DNA from 2 places in the Streptomyces sp. NPDC050085 genome. Region 1 is predicted to be linked to the other one. Evidence: predicted binding sites of a transcription regulator. Region 1 holds the regulator's gene; the other holds the start of a gene.

The links. The regulator HspR, encoded in region 1, represses chaperone genes until heat shock. The targets are predictions, from matches to a motif close to TTGAGNNNNNNNNNCTCAA.
Region 2: the regulator HspR is predicted to act here: its motif matches at 4,079-4,097, upstream of lon (endopeptidase La).

The regions. Positions count from the first base shown of each region.
Region 1 is NZ_JBITJZ010000003.1:324,059-331,107, forward strand. Features, by position in the region: gene ACIBUY_RS13920 (fibronectin type III domain-containing protein) at 49-1,383, shown strand; gene ACIBUY_RS13925 (hypothetical protein) at 1,407-2,699, opposite strand; gene ACIBUY_RS13930 (heat shock protein transcriptional repressor HspR) at 2,922-3,380, opposite strand; gene dnaJ (molecular chaperone DnaJ) at 3,386-4,567, opposite strand; gene grpE (nucleotide exchange factor GrpE) at 4,613-5,299, opposite strand; gene dnaK (molecular chaperone DnaK) at 5,296-7,049, opposite strand, start outside.
Region 2 is NZ_JBITJZ010000004.1:127,677-134,725, forward strand. Features, by position in the region: gene ACIBUY_RS16660 (M4 family metallopeptidase) at 1-394, opposite strand, end outside; gene ACIBUY_RS16665 (helix-turn-helix domain-containing protein) at 499-1,527, shown strand; gene lon (endopeptidase La) at 1,636-4,056, opposite strand; gene ACIBUY_RS16675 (GNAT family N-acetyltransferase) at 4,224-4,874, shown strand; partial or broken gene ACIBUY_RS16680 (DUF3626 domain-containing protein) at 4,942-5,943, shown strand; gene ACIBUY_RS16685 (rhomboid-like protein) at 5,972-6,688, opposite strand; gene ACIBUY_RS16690 (TetR family transcriptional regulator) at 7,014-7,049, opposite strand, start outside.

The sequences.
Region 1 (7,049 bases):
TCGGCATCCCCCCACTCGTCAGTCACCACGAGAAAGGGAACGCCCGCCGTGCCTCACCAAGTAAGACCCACGGTCCGACCCGCCCGGCTCGGGCTCGCCATCGCCACCGTCACCGCCACCTCCGCCCTGGTCCTGGGCCTGACCGGCACGGCCGCCACGGCCGCGCCCACGAGCGGCACCGCTGCCGCCGCGTACGACGAGGCCGGCCTCGGTGACGGACCCTCGTTCATCATGGCCACCGGCGGCCGTGACGCGGTCACGCTCTCCTGGAGCTGGATGTCCGAAGCCGCGCACTACGAGGTCTACCGCGCCTCCGAGGAGACCGGCGAGACGGGCGACTTCTCCCTGCTCGCGACGGTGGACCAGGCGGTCTCGCCCGAGTACGCGGACACCGACGCCTGGGAGGACGTGCCGTACGCGTACAAGGTGCGGGCCGTGGACGCGTACGGCAACACGTCGGACTTCTCCGAGACCGTGCACGCGACCCGCGACACCACGGCCCCGCTCTCCCCGACGGACCTGACCGTCGCGAAGCAGGACGTGCGGGGGGTCACCCTGACCTGGCGCAGCGGCGGGACGGACGCCGTGAAGTACAACGTCTACCGGTCGACCAGCGTCAACGGCACGGCGAAGAAGCTGGGTTGGACGTCCACGCTGACCTACCGCGACACCACCGGCGAGCCGGGGCAGACGTACGTCTACTTCGTGCGCGGCCTGGACGCGGCGGGCAACGAGTCGGCGTCCAGCCCCTACGTCACCGCCACCAAGTCGATCGGGTCGAGCAGCGCTCCGCAGGCGCCCACCTTCAACAGCGCGCTCATCGTCGGCAACAAGCTGAGCCTGGCCTGGCAGAGCAACGGGTACGTGCCCGTCCAGCAGTTCCACGTGTACCGGTCCCGCACCACCCCCGTGGACACGACGAACCCGGCGAACCTGGTCACCTCCACGGACCAGACCTCGTACACGCAGACCGTGGCGGACAGCGACAAGGACTACTACTACGCGGTGGTCGCGGAGTCCGCGTACGGGGTCAGGTCGGCCGCGTCGGCCTCCCAGCTGCCCGAGGTGCGCGCCCCGCAGCCGCCGCCGTCCACCACGATCTACGACGCCGCGGCCGGTGACGGCCAGGCCGTGCTGAGCTGGTACGACCCGCCCTTCAGCACGGACCAGCCGCCGTTCGCCGGGTACCGCCTGTACCGGTCCACGTCCCCGGGGGTCACTCCCGCGACGGCCGACAAGGTCATCCCGACGACGGACTCTTCCTACCCCGACTACGACGTGACCAACGGGACGACGTACTACTACGTCGTCACCGTGGTCGACACCGACGGCAACGAGTCGGCCCCGTCACCGGAGGTGTCGGTGACGCCCGTCGCACCGTAAGCACGTGAAGGGGCCCTGGGGTCTCAGGGCCCCTGTACCGACTTGATCGTGTACGGATACGACTCCTGCTGCCAGTCCACCGTGAAGAGGGCGGCCGGGCGGGCGGCGACCTGCGGCACGCGGCCGTCCGACGTCAGGACCTTCGCCGTACCGAACGTGCCGGTGCGGCTGACCAGCTTGGCGCTGACCTGCGTATAGCTGTAGGGAGGCGCCGACTTGGGCAGGACCGTGGCGTAGACGAGCATGCCGTCGCCGTCGTCGTCGAGCGCCAGGTCGGGGCGGTCACCGGCGCCGAGGGCCGTGACGGTGCCCAGGGTGCCGCCCGCGGACAGCGTGCGGCCGCGCAGTTCGAGCTTGCCGCTGACGTTGCGGGTCCACACGATCACCGAGTCGCCCTCGAGGTCGGTGGCGAGCGTGTGGTGGTTGCCCGCGTTGTCGGTGGACGCCGAGATGCGCAGGGGCGAGGACAGGGTCCCGGTGCGGCTCCAGCGCGAGGCCCACACCTGCGGGACCGTGCCGCCGCCGGAGCGGTAGCTGATGACCGCGTCACCGTCCCGGTCGACGCCGACCCGCACCATGCCGAACCCGCCGTACGAGGCGATGGGCGTGGTGATCAACTTCGCCGGATAGACGGTCGTCGACGTGATCCGCTTGGCCGCCACGTCGGCGCCGCGCGGCCAGGCCACGACGAACTGGCTGTTGCGGTCGACGCCGATGGCCGGCTTGTCGCCGTTGCTGGAGCCGAGGTTGATGACGGAGCCGAGCGTGCCGTCCATGAAGATCCGGCGGGCGACCGCGCGCCAGCTTCCGTCGCGGACCTCCGTCCAGGCCGCCATCGCGGTGCCGCTCGGTGTGACGGCCACGACCGGGTCGGTGGCGGGCGCCGACGTGGACAGCTTCTGCAGCGGCCCGACGAGGCTGCCGGAGCCCGCGACGCGACGGCCGACGACCGTACTGTCCTGCTGCCAGACCACCGCCGAGTCACCGGTGTCGTCGGAGTCGGCCTCCGGCCATGCCACGGCGGCGCCGTCCGGCGACAGCGTGCGGATCGCCCCGGTCGAGCCGTCCCTGTACTTCACCCGCGTCTGGATGCGGTTGTAGGAGTACGTCGTGGACTGGTCCCCGGCCGACCAGCTCAGCAGGGCGTCCCCCTGCCGGTCCATGGAAACCCCGGGCGAGTCGTCCGGAGTCCAGCCGGACGCCGACACGCTCCACGCCGAGGTCCACGTGGCCTCGGCGTTCATGGCGAACGCCGCGGCGGCCGCGATCCCGGCCGCCGCGGCGACGGAAACCCCTGCGAGTATCCGGCGCTTCATCGAACGCCGGTGACGTGCTGTACGCGAAACCACTCTGCTCCCTACGACCGTCACGACTCTCATGCCCTTCTCATGGCAACGGGACAGCCGGCACAGCCAACACACAGGCCTCCCCCAGAACCCAGCGCATCAGCAGCCTCATTCGTCACAGCCGGAGACGGCAACGTGAAGGGGCCCCGGAGTCGGCTGACTCCGGGGCCCCTTCACACGTTGCACAGCAGCTCAGTCCCGCGGCCCCTTCGGCCGCCAGACCACCAGCGCGCTGGTCTGCTGGACCTCCTGGTACGGGACCAGGTCGCGGCGGTACGAGGCGTGCACCGCCGCCTCACGTTGCTGCATGGCCGCGGCGGCTCCCTCCACGGCGGCGGAGAGTTCCGCCACCCGGGACTGGAGCGCGGCCACCTGGTTCTCCAGCTCGATGATGCGCTTGATGCCCGCCAGGTTGATGCCCTCGTCCTGCGACAACTGCTGGACGGTGCGCAGCAGTTCGATGTCGCGGGCCGAGTAGCGCCGGCCGCGCCCGGCCGTGCGGTCGGGGGAGACCAGGCCGAGGCGGTCGTACTGGCGCAGCGTCTGCGGGTGCAGGCCGGACAGCTGGGCCGCCACCGAAATGACGTACACCGGGGTCTCTTCGGTCAGTTCGTACGGGTTGCTTCGTCGTCGACCATGCTGCCCATCCATCTGGCTCAGGCTCCCTTCGCGGCCTGGAACAGTTCTGCCCGGACATCGGTGTCCTCAGTCGCCTTGCGGTACGACTCGAGGGCCGAACGGGCCTCGTCGTCAAGGTCCTTGGGGACCGCGACCTCGACGGTGACCAGCAGGTCGCCCCGGGTGCCGTCCTTGCGGACCGCGCCCTTGCCGCGGGCCCGCATCGTCCGCCCGTTCGGCGTGCCCGGGGGCAGCTTCAGGGTGACCGGCGGGCCGCCGAGCGTGGGGACCTTGACCTCGCCGCCGAGCGCCGCCTCCGGGTAGGTCACCGGGACGGTGACCGTGAGGTTGTCGCCCTTGCGGCCGAAGACCGGGTGGCTGTCGACGTGGACCACGACGTACAAGTCGCCCGCCGGGCCGCCCCGTTCACCGGGTCCGCCCTTGCCGCGCAGACGGATGCGCTGGCCGTCGGAGACCCCGGCGGGGATGCGCACCTGCATCGTGCGGGAGGACTTGGCGCGGCCGCTGCCCTTGCAGACCTCGCAGGGCGTTTCCGCGATCAGGCCGCGGCCCTTGCAGTCCACGCAGGGGTCGGTGAGGGAGAAGCCGCCACCGCCGCCCCGCGAGACCTGGCCGGTGCCGACGCAGGTCGGGCACACGCGCGGCGTGCCGTTCTTGTCGCCGGTGCCGGAGCACGCCTTGCAGGGGGCCTGGGACGACATGCGGAGGGGGACTGTCGCCCCGTCGACCGCCTCGGTGAAGCTGAGCGTCACCTCGGACTCGATGTCCTGTCCGCGGCGCGGCTGGGTACGGGTGCCCGTGCCCGCGCCGCCCCGGTTGAACAGGCCGCCGAACACGTCCCCGATGCCGCCGCCGAAACCGCCCTGCCCGCCCTGGCCCTGGGCGCCGCCTCCGAAGAGGTCGCCCAGGTCGAAGTTGAACGAGCCGCCGCCCGCGCCGGGCCCCGGACGGAATCCGCCGTTGCCGAACAGGGCGCGCGCCTCGTCGTACTCCTTGCGCTTCTTGGGGTCACCGAGGACGTCGTTCGCCTCGGAGATCTCCTTGAACCGCTCCTCCGCCTTGGGGTTGTTCTTGTTGGCGTCGGGGTGGTTCTCGCGCGCCAGCTTGCGGTACGCCTTCTTGATCTCGGCGTCGGTGGCGTCCTTCGGGACGCCGAGGACCTTGTAGTAGTCCTTCTCGATGAAGTCCTTGGTGCTCATCGGCCTCGACGTCCCTCCTCACCTGTATCTGTCGTACGTATGACGTCAGCCCTCGTCCGGGCCACCGCTGTCCTTCTCCTCGGCCTTCGCGTCGGCCGACTCGTCGGACTTGCCGCCCTGCGCGCCCGGCTGCGGCTCGGCCACGGCCACCCGCGCGGGGCGGATGGTGCGCTCGCCGATCCGGTAACCCGGCTGCAGGATCGCCACGCAGGTCGTCTCGGTGACGTCCGGCGCGTAGCTGTGCATCAGGGCCTCGTGCACCGTCGGGTCGAAGGGCTCGCCCTCCTTGCCGAACTGCTGCAGGCCCAGCTTCGCCACGACCGTCTCCAGCGAGTCGCCCACGGACTTGAATCCGCCGACGAGTTCGCCGTGCTCACGGGCGCGGCCGATGTCGTCGAGGACGGGAAGCAGCTCGGTCAGGAGGTTCGCGACGGCGATCTCCTTGACCGTGACGCGGTCCCGCTCCACACGGCGACGGTAGTTCTGGTACTCGGCCTGCAGGCGCTGGAGGTCGGCGGTGCGCTCGCCGAGGGCGGCGCGTGCCTGGTCCAGGGCTGCCGTCAGACCGGCAGCGCCTTCTTGTTGGGTGGAAGCTGAGTCCCCGGCCGGGGCTGCCCCCTCCTTGTCGGAGGAGGCGGCCTGTCCGGCTACTGTCTCGGCGTCGTCGGGGGTGGCGCCGGAGGGGACGTCAGGCTTCTCGTTCTCCTCGAAGCCCGGGGTCTCCTCCGTCACGCGGCACCGTCCTTGCGGTCCTCGTCCACGATCTCGGCGTCGACGACGTCCTCGTCGGCACCGTCCTTGGACATGTTCGGGCCGTCACCCTGGGGCGCGTCGGCGCCACCGGCGGCCTGCGCACCCTGGGCGTCGGCGTACATGGCCTGGCCCAGCTTCTGCGAGACGGCGGCGACCTTCTCGGTGGCGGTGCGGATCTCGGCCGTGTCCTCGCCCTTGAGCTTTTCCTTCAGCTCGGTGACGGCTTCCTCGACCTCGGTCTTCACGTCGCCGGGGACCTTGTCCGCGTTGTCCGCGAGGAACTTCTCGGTCTGGTAGACGAGCTGCTCGCCCTGGTTGCGGGACTCGGCGGCCTCGCGGCGGGCGTGGTCCTCCTCCGCGTACTTCTCGGCCTCTTCGCGCATCCGGTTGACCTCGTCCTTCGGCAGCGAGGAGCCACCGGTGACGGTCATCTTCTGCTCCTTGCCCGTGCCGAGGTCCTTCGCGGTCACGTGCATGATGCCGTTGGCGTCGATGTCGAAGGCGACCTCGATCTGCGGGACACCGCGCGGGGCCGGCGGCAGACCGGTCAGCTCGAACATTCCGAGCTTCTTGTTGTACGCCGCGATCTCGCGCTCGCCCTGGTAGACCTGGATCTGCACCGACGGCTGGTTGTCCTCGGCCGTCGTGAAGATCTCCGAGCGCTTGGTCGGGATCGTCGTGTTGCGCTCGATGAGCTTCGTCATGATCCCTCCCTTGGTCTCGATGCCGAGGGACAGCGGGGTGACGTCGAGGAGCAGGACGTCCTTGACCTCGCCCTTGAGGACACCGGCCTGCAGGGCGGCGCCGATGGCGACGACCTCGTCCGGGTTCACGCCCTTGTTGGCCTCGTTGCCACCCGTCAGCTCCTTGACGAGCTCGGCGACGGCCGGCATACGGGTCGAGCCACCGACGAGAACGACGTGGTCGATCTCGCTGAGCTGGATGCCCGCGTCCTTGATGACGTTGTGGAACGGCGTCTTGCAGCGCTCCAGGAGGTCGGACGTCAGCTGCTGGAACTGGGCGCGCGTGAGCTTCTCGTCCAGGTGCAGCGGGCCCTCGGCGGACGCCGTGATGTAGGGCAGGTTGATCGTGGTCTCGGTCGAGGACGAAAGCTCGATCTTCGCCTTCTCGGCGGCCTCGCGCAGACGCTGGAGCGCCATCTTGTCCTTGGCGAGGTCCACGCCGTGGCCGTTGTTGAACTGCTTGACCAGGTAGTCGACGACGCGCTGGTCCCAGTCGTCACCACCGAGGTGGTTGTCACCGTTGGTGGCCTTCACCTCGACGACGCCGTCGCCGATCTCGAGCAGCGAGACGTCGAAGGTGCCGCCACCGAGGTCGAAGACGAGAATGGTCTGGTCGTCCTTGTCGAGGCCGTAGGCCAGGGCGGCCGCAGTCGGCTCATTGACAATACGCAGGACGTTCAGGCCCGCGATCTCGCCGGCCTCCTTCGTCGCCTGACGCTCGGAGTCGTTGAAGTACGCGGGCACGGTGATGACCGCGTCCGTGACCTTCTCGCCCAGGTACGCCTCGGCGTCCCGCTTCAGCTTCTGCAGGATGAACGCGGAGATCTGCTGGGGGTTGAAGTCCTTGCCATCCAGGTTGATCTTCCAGTCAGTGCCCATGTGGCGCTTGACGGAGCGGATGGTCCGGTCAACGTTCGTGACCGCCTGGCGCTTGGCGACCTCGCCGACCAGCACCTCGCCGTTCTTCGCGAAGGCGACGACGGACG
Region 2 (7,049 bases), on a different contig from region 1:
TCGCGCCGTCCTTCGAACTCCCAACGGTACGGAGGTTCTTGGCCGGGTCGTCGATGGAGTAGCGGCTCTCCTTCGCGGCGAGGTGGCCGCGCGCCGCGTCCGGCGCCGCGGCCTTGGCGTCGGCACTCTCGCGCAGGCCCTCGACGAGGGCCGGGGTGTCGGTCTCGGTGCCCGGCACGACGTCCGAGGCCGCGCTGCCCGTCGGGCCGGGGGCGGCGTGCGCCGCGGGGACCGCGGTGACGAGCAGGGCGGCGGCACCCAGCAGGGCGGCACCCGCCGAAACCGATCGGGCCGCGCCGCCGGACACGCCTCGGGACACGTCGTTGGATATTCGCCTGGGTCTGCGCAAGGTTCCCCTCCCACAAGGACGCCGCCGGGGTGTCCGGCCGGTCATGACCATGCAAGTGCGAACCGTGTCGACTCATCAACAAGGCAAGGGAGTTCACATGTGGGCACGCACACTTGTGTGGCTTCTGTGACCGGGCAAGAATTCCGGTCATGATCCAGGGGGCGGAACGGGGAACAGATCTGGGAACGGAGCTGCGGGGTCTCGGTCTGGGGGCGGACGAGGCCCGAGCCTATGTGGCGCTGCTGCGGCAACAGGCGGTGGACCGGGCCGAGTTGGCCCGCCACCTGGACCTGCCGCCACCCCGTCTCGACGTCGCCCTGGCCGAGCTCGCCGACCGCGGCTTCACCACCAAGGCACCGGGATCCCCGCTCCCCCGCCCGGCCGCACCGGCCGCCGCGATCCGGACGCTCATCCATCGCAAACAGGCCGAACTCCACATCCGCTCCGCCGAGTTGGAGCGCCTGATGATGTCCGCGGACCGGATCGCGGGCCGCCTGATGGAGGGCTCGCCGACCGCGCCCGAAGGCGGCATCGAGGTGGTGACGGGCCCGCGCGACATCGGCGAGCGCGCCGAGTCACTGCTCGCCTCGGCCGAGCGCGAAGTGCTCATCCTGGACCGGCCGCCGTACTCCAAGGGGCCCCGGACCGAAGGGAGTTCACGCTCGCCCGGCCTGGACATCACGGCTCTGCTCGACCGGGGCGTGGTGGTCCGTACGGTCATCGACCGCGAGGGGCTCGCCTATCCGGGCCGCACCCGCTCCCTGACGGCGCTCGCCGAGCGGGGCCTGCGCGTGCGCACCTCGCCCGGGGTCCCGACCAAGCTGATCGTGGTGGACCGCCGGATCACGCTGCTGCCGCCCTCGGAGGCGACGGACCCGACGGCGACGGCCCTGGTGATCGGCGACGCGCTGCTGCGCAACGCCCTGGTGCCGCTCTTCGAGACCGTGTGGGACCGCTCGACGCCGCTCGGCACGACGGCCACCGCGCTCGACGAACCGCACCGCGAGCTCCTCGCGCTGCTCGCCGCGGGCCTCAAGGACGAGGCCATCGCGCGCCGCCTCGGCGTCCACGTGCACACGGCCCGGCGGCGCATCTCCCGACTGCTCGAGGCACTGGACGCGGAGACGCGGTTCCAGGCGGGGGCGCGGGCGACGCTGCGCGGCTGGCTGGAGTTCTGACCCGCGCGCTCCACACAGCCGGAAGGCCCGGGTTCCCTGCGCGTACAGGGAAACCCGGGCCTCCGTCATCCGATACCCGCGGGCGGAGCCCGCTGAGGGGCACCGTCGTCACGCCGCCACCGGAACCTCCACGTCCGCCACGGCCGCCGGCGCGAGCGCCAGCTCCAGGACCTGGCGCACGTCCGTCACCGGGTGCACGTCCAGCTTCTCCAGGACCTCCGCGGGGACGTCGTCCAGATCGGCCTCGTTGCGCTTCGGGATGATGACGGTGGTGATCCCGGCCCGGTGCGCGGCGAGCAGCTTCTGCTTCACGCCGCCGATGGGCAGCACCCGTCCGGTCAGGGACACCTCGCCGGTCATCGCCACGTCCGTACGGACGAGGCGGCCGCTCAGCAGCGAGGCGAGGGCGGTCGTCATGGTGACGCCCGCGCTCGGCCCGTCCTTGGGCACCGCTCCCGCCGGGAAGTGGATGTGCACGCCGCGCTCCTTCAAGTCGGCGACGGGCAGCTCCAGTTCGGCGCCGTGCGAGCGCAGGAAGGAGAGCGCGATCTGGGCGGACTCCTTCATGACGTCGCCGAGCTGACCGGTCAGGGTCAGTCCGGCCGCGCCCGTCTCCGGGTCGGCGAGCGACGCCTCGACGAAGAGCACGTCACCGCCCGCGCCGGTCACGGCGAGCCCGGTCGCGACACCCGGCACCGCGGTGCGCCGCTCGGCCGGGTCCTGCGCGGACTCGGGCACGTGGTGCGGGCGCCCGACGAGGGCGCGCAGATCGTCGGCGGTCACCGTGAACGGCAGCTCCCGCTCGCCCAGTTCGTGCTGGGCGGCCACCTTGCGGAGCACGCGCGTGACGGCCCGCTCCAGGTTGCGGACACCGGCCTCGCGCGTGTACTCGCCGGCGAGCCTGCGCAGCGCGTCCTCGCCGATGACGACCTCGTCCTTGCCGAGCCCGGCACGGTCGAGCTGCCGCGGCACCAGGTGGTCACGGGCGATGACGACCTTCTCGTCCTCGGTGTACCCGTCGAGCCTGACCAGCTCCATGCGGTCGAGGAGCGCCTCCGGAATGGCTTCGAGCACGTTGGCCGTGGCCAGGAACACGACGTCGCTCAGGTCGAGTTCGACCTCCAGGTAGTGGTCCCGGAAGGTGTGGTTCTGCGCGGGGTCGAGGACCTCGAGCAGGGCGGCCGCCGGGTCGCCCCGGAAGTCGGACCCCACCTTGTCGATCTCGTCGAGGAGCACGACCGGGTTCATCGACCCGGCCTCCTTGATGGCGCGGACGATGCGGCCCGGCAGCGCGCCCACGTACGTACGCCGGTGTCCGCGGATCTCGGCCTCGTCCCGTACGCCGCCGAGCGCGACGCGCACGAACTTGCGGCCCATGGCGTGGGCGACGGACTCGCCGAGGGAGGTCTTGCCGACTCCGGGCGGGCCGACGAGCGCGAGCACGGCACCGCCGCGCCGCCCGCCGACCACGCCGAGCCCGCGGTCCGCGCGCCGCTTGCGCACGGCCAGGTACTCGGTGATCCGCTCCTTCACGTCCTGCAGCCCCGAGTGCTCGGCGTCGAGAACGCTCTGGGCGCCCTGGATGTCGTACTGGTCCTCGGTCCGCTCGTTCCACGGCAGTTCGAGGACGGTGTCGAGCCAGGTCCTGATCCAGCTGCCCTCGGGGGACTGGTCGCTGGAGCGCTCCAGCTTCTCGACTTCCTTCAGCGCGGCCTCGCGCACCTTCTCGGGAAGGTCCGCGGCCTCCACGCGCGCCCGGTAGTCGTCGGACTCCTCGCCCGCGTCCTTGGAGTCGCCGTTCAGCTCGCGCAGTTCCTTGCGGACGGCGTCGAGCTGGCGCCGCAGCAGGAACTCGCGCTGCTGCTTGTCCACGCCTTCCTGTACGTCCTTGGCGATGGTCTCGGCGACGTCCTGCTCGGCGAGGTGCTCGCGCAGCTGGGCCGTGGCGAGCTTGAGGCGGGCCACCGGGTCGGCCGTCTCCAGGAGTTCGACCTTCTGCTCGGTGCTCAGGAAGGGCGAGTAGCCGGAGTTGTCGGCGAGCTGCGACACGTCGTCGATCTGCTGGACGCGGTCCACGACCTGCCAGGCGCCGCGCTTCTTCAGCCAGTTGGTGGCGAGCGCCTTGTACTCCTTGACCAGCTCGGTCACGGAGCCGGGCAGCGGGTCCGGCACGGTCTCCTCGACCGTCAGGCCCTCCACCCACAGGGCGGCGCCAGGTCCGGTCGTGCCCGCGCCGATGCGCACGCGGCCGCGGCCGCGGATCAGCGCGCCCGGGTCGCCGTCGGCGAGGCGTCCGACCTGCTCGACCGTGCCGAGCACCCCGGTGTTCGCGTACGTGCCGTCGATCCGTGGAACAAGCAGCACCTTCGGCTTGCTGTCCCCACTGGAACGGGCGGCGGCCTGTGCGGCCTCCACCGCGGCGCGTACGTCGGTGTCGTTCAGGTCCAGGGGCACCACCATGCCGGGCAGCACGACCTCGTCGTCGAGCGGCAGCACGGGCAAGGTGAGCGGTGTGGACGTCGAAGCCATGATCTCCCCTTCGGCAGTCAAGTTGAGCTATGTCGACTCAATGCACGGGAGCCTCTGGATGTTCCCCATCCTGCGTTCGCTGTGAGCGATCACCTCTGTTGCGGGGAAATCGGCGCCGAGTAAGGTGCGGAACACAGAAGAGACCATTACTTACGTAGGGGGCAGTCATGGCAGGCGACGATCACGTACGGGACTGGGTCGACGGCTGGGTCGTCTCCCGCGGGGCCACTCCCCCGCTCGTCGAGCCCTGGGGCTACACGATCCACGTGGGCCTGGAGCAGCACGTGAGCCGGCACGTCCTGGGTGCCATGAACGACGCGGTGCGCGAGGACGACGTCCGCAAGGTGGCCGAGTCGACCCGCGGCCGCGCCACCCACCTGAAGGTCTTCGCCGACCCGGAGCGGGTGCACCCGTGGCTCGGCCCGGAGTGGGAGCCGTACGGCTCGGGCGACTACCTGATGGTGAAGGACCTGTCCGCGGAGCCCGCCCTCGACGCCCCTGCCGGGTACCGCCTGCACGCGTGGACCCGCGGCGGCGTCACCCGCGTCATGCTCACCGACGCGGACGGCGCGTTCGCGGCGCGCGGCCAGGTCGCCCCGACGGGCGCGAGCGCGGTCGTCGACCAGATCGAGACGTCCGAGCGGCACCGCCGCAAGGGCCTCGGCACGGTGGTGATGCGCACGCTCCAGGCGGAGGCCCACGCGCAGGGCGCGGTCCGCGCGGTCCTCGCCTGCACCCCCGAGGGCCACCTCCTGTACGAGGCGGTGGGCTGGCGGGTCGTGGCACCGCTGACGAACGCGAAGTACGTCGGCGGATAGCCCTCGCTGTTCGGGCCCCGGCCGAATTCCTTTGCCGGTGGCGCCCGCACCGCCCGATACTGCGCTGATGACGGACCCCCTGATCGCGTTGACCCCCGCGCAGGAAGCAGCGCTGCGGCACCTGCGCGCGGCCGGGCGGGCGGGCCGCGGTGACGCCCTGGCCCGCCTGTCGGCCCACGGCGTCGGCGCCGATGCGGCCGCCGCGCTGATCGCAGAGCTGCGCGCCCACGCGCGCGTGACCCTCAACTTCCACCCGGACCGCCTGCTGCCCGGAGCCGAGCACGGCACCACGGTCGCCGACCGGCTCGCTGCGGACGGCCGCTATCGCGGGCAGTACGAGACGGGCCTGTCGAACGGCAGCCGCACCGCCCACCCCGGAGGACTGCGCGACGGCTGGGAGGAGCTGCTGTTCGGCGGGGCGTACGCGCGGGCCACCGCGCGGGAGCGGCCCAAGTACGGCGCCCTGAACGTGATGCGGCACGCCGACGGGGCCGCCCCGCGCTTCGGGTCGTGCCACGTCCGGCTCCGGGCCGGGGTCACCGACCGGGCCACGTTCTGCTTCGGGGACAGCCACGTCGGGCCCGCCGACGTCGGCACGGCGGACGCGCTGCTGCCCGTCCTCGGCGCGCTGGTGGCGGACGCGGCGCACAGCGGGCAGTCGCTCGGGGTCACGGGGGCGGACCCGGTCGCCGTGATCCGGGGGCTCGGTGAGCAGCCCCGGGTTCCGGTGGTGGTCGGCCGGTCCCTCGACTTCTACGTGGAGGCGCAGGTGCACGGCGACATCGACCTGCGCAGGGACGCCGAGGCGCTGGTCCTCGACCCGTCCTTCCGCGGCACGCGCACCGCCGCCCTGCTCACCGGCATCGGACTCCCCGTGGAGTGGCACTCCGGGTTCGTGCTGCGCCCCGAGGGGCGTCGGGCCGAGCTCGCGGAGTTCCGCGGGCCCGCGCTGCCGGGGGTCGCGGCCAAGGTGGCCGCGGAGTTCACGTCCGGCGGGGGCATCGACGCGGCCGCCGTCGGGCGGGCCGCCGGGGACGCGGTCGGGTCGCCGCAGGGCTGGTCCTCGTACGGGACACAGGACGAAGTGCTGCAGTTCCTCAAGCAGTTGTGGCACTGCGTCGTGCACTTCGGGTCGAGCGCCCCTGGGGCCGGCCGCGCCGACGCCGCAGCAGCGGCCACGTCGCGACGCCGATCGCGAGGGCCAGCAGGTGCCCCCAGTCCGTCATCGGGTCGGTGAACGCGATCAGGTCCTCGAGCAGCATCGCCCCGAATAGCCCGAGCAGCAGCCAGCGCGGCCACGGGGCGAGCAGCCCGGCGAGTGCCCCTATGCTCGCGGCGACGCCGAAGCTGATGCCGTAGTCGAGGCGGTGCAGGGAGCTGTCGGGCAGATGGCCGACCATCACCGATATGCCGACGGGCACTTCCGTCGCGAGCGTCGCGAGGACGTGGCCGAGCAGGAAGACACCGGCCGTGCGCAGACCGCCGATGCGCCGCTCGAGCGCCGTGAGCACGACCAGGAACGCGACCACGAACGGTGACGTGATCCCGCCCGCGATCCACAGCGCGCTGGCCACCAGGACGAGCACCGGCGACTGGGCCAGATGGGTGACGTCGGTGCTGGACGCCTGGAGCGCCGCCGCGACCGTGTCCGGGGCGGCGAACTGCATGAACAGCGAGGTGCCGAGGAGCACCACGGCGTACGTGAAGGTGAACGGCGTCCCCTTCGGGGAGGGCAGCAGCCGCCACGGGCGGAACCGTCGTACCCGTCCGGTCGGCGCGGCCTCCAGGACCGGTGGCCGCGACTGCGCCGGAATGCCGTTCAGGCCGCCGCGCAGGTCGTCGCATCCGCGGACGTCGTCGCGCCCTCGCAGGTCGTCGCGTCCACGCAGGTCGCCGTGTCCGCGCAGGTCGCCGTGTCCGCGTACGTCGGGATCGGGCGTCGCGTCGGCGCCGGCCAGCACGCCTGGTTCCACGTGAGGCACCCCTTTCGCACGGATCCACGTCGGCAGATCGTCGGCAGATCCACCCCACACTTCGCCCCACCCGGCGCTTTTGTCTGTGATGGACGCCACGTGAGACACGATCCACAGCAACCTCACAGGCCCGGGCCGCGTCCGCAAGCCGCACCCGGTCCGCGGTTCAGTCGTGCGCGGGCAGCCCGGAGCCGTCGACGGT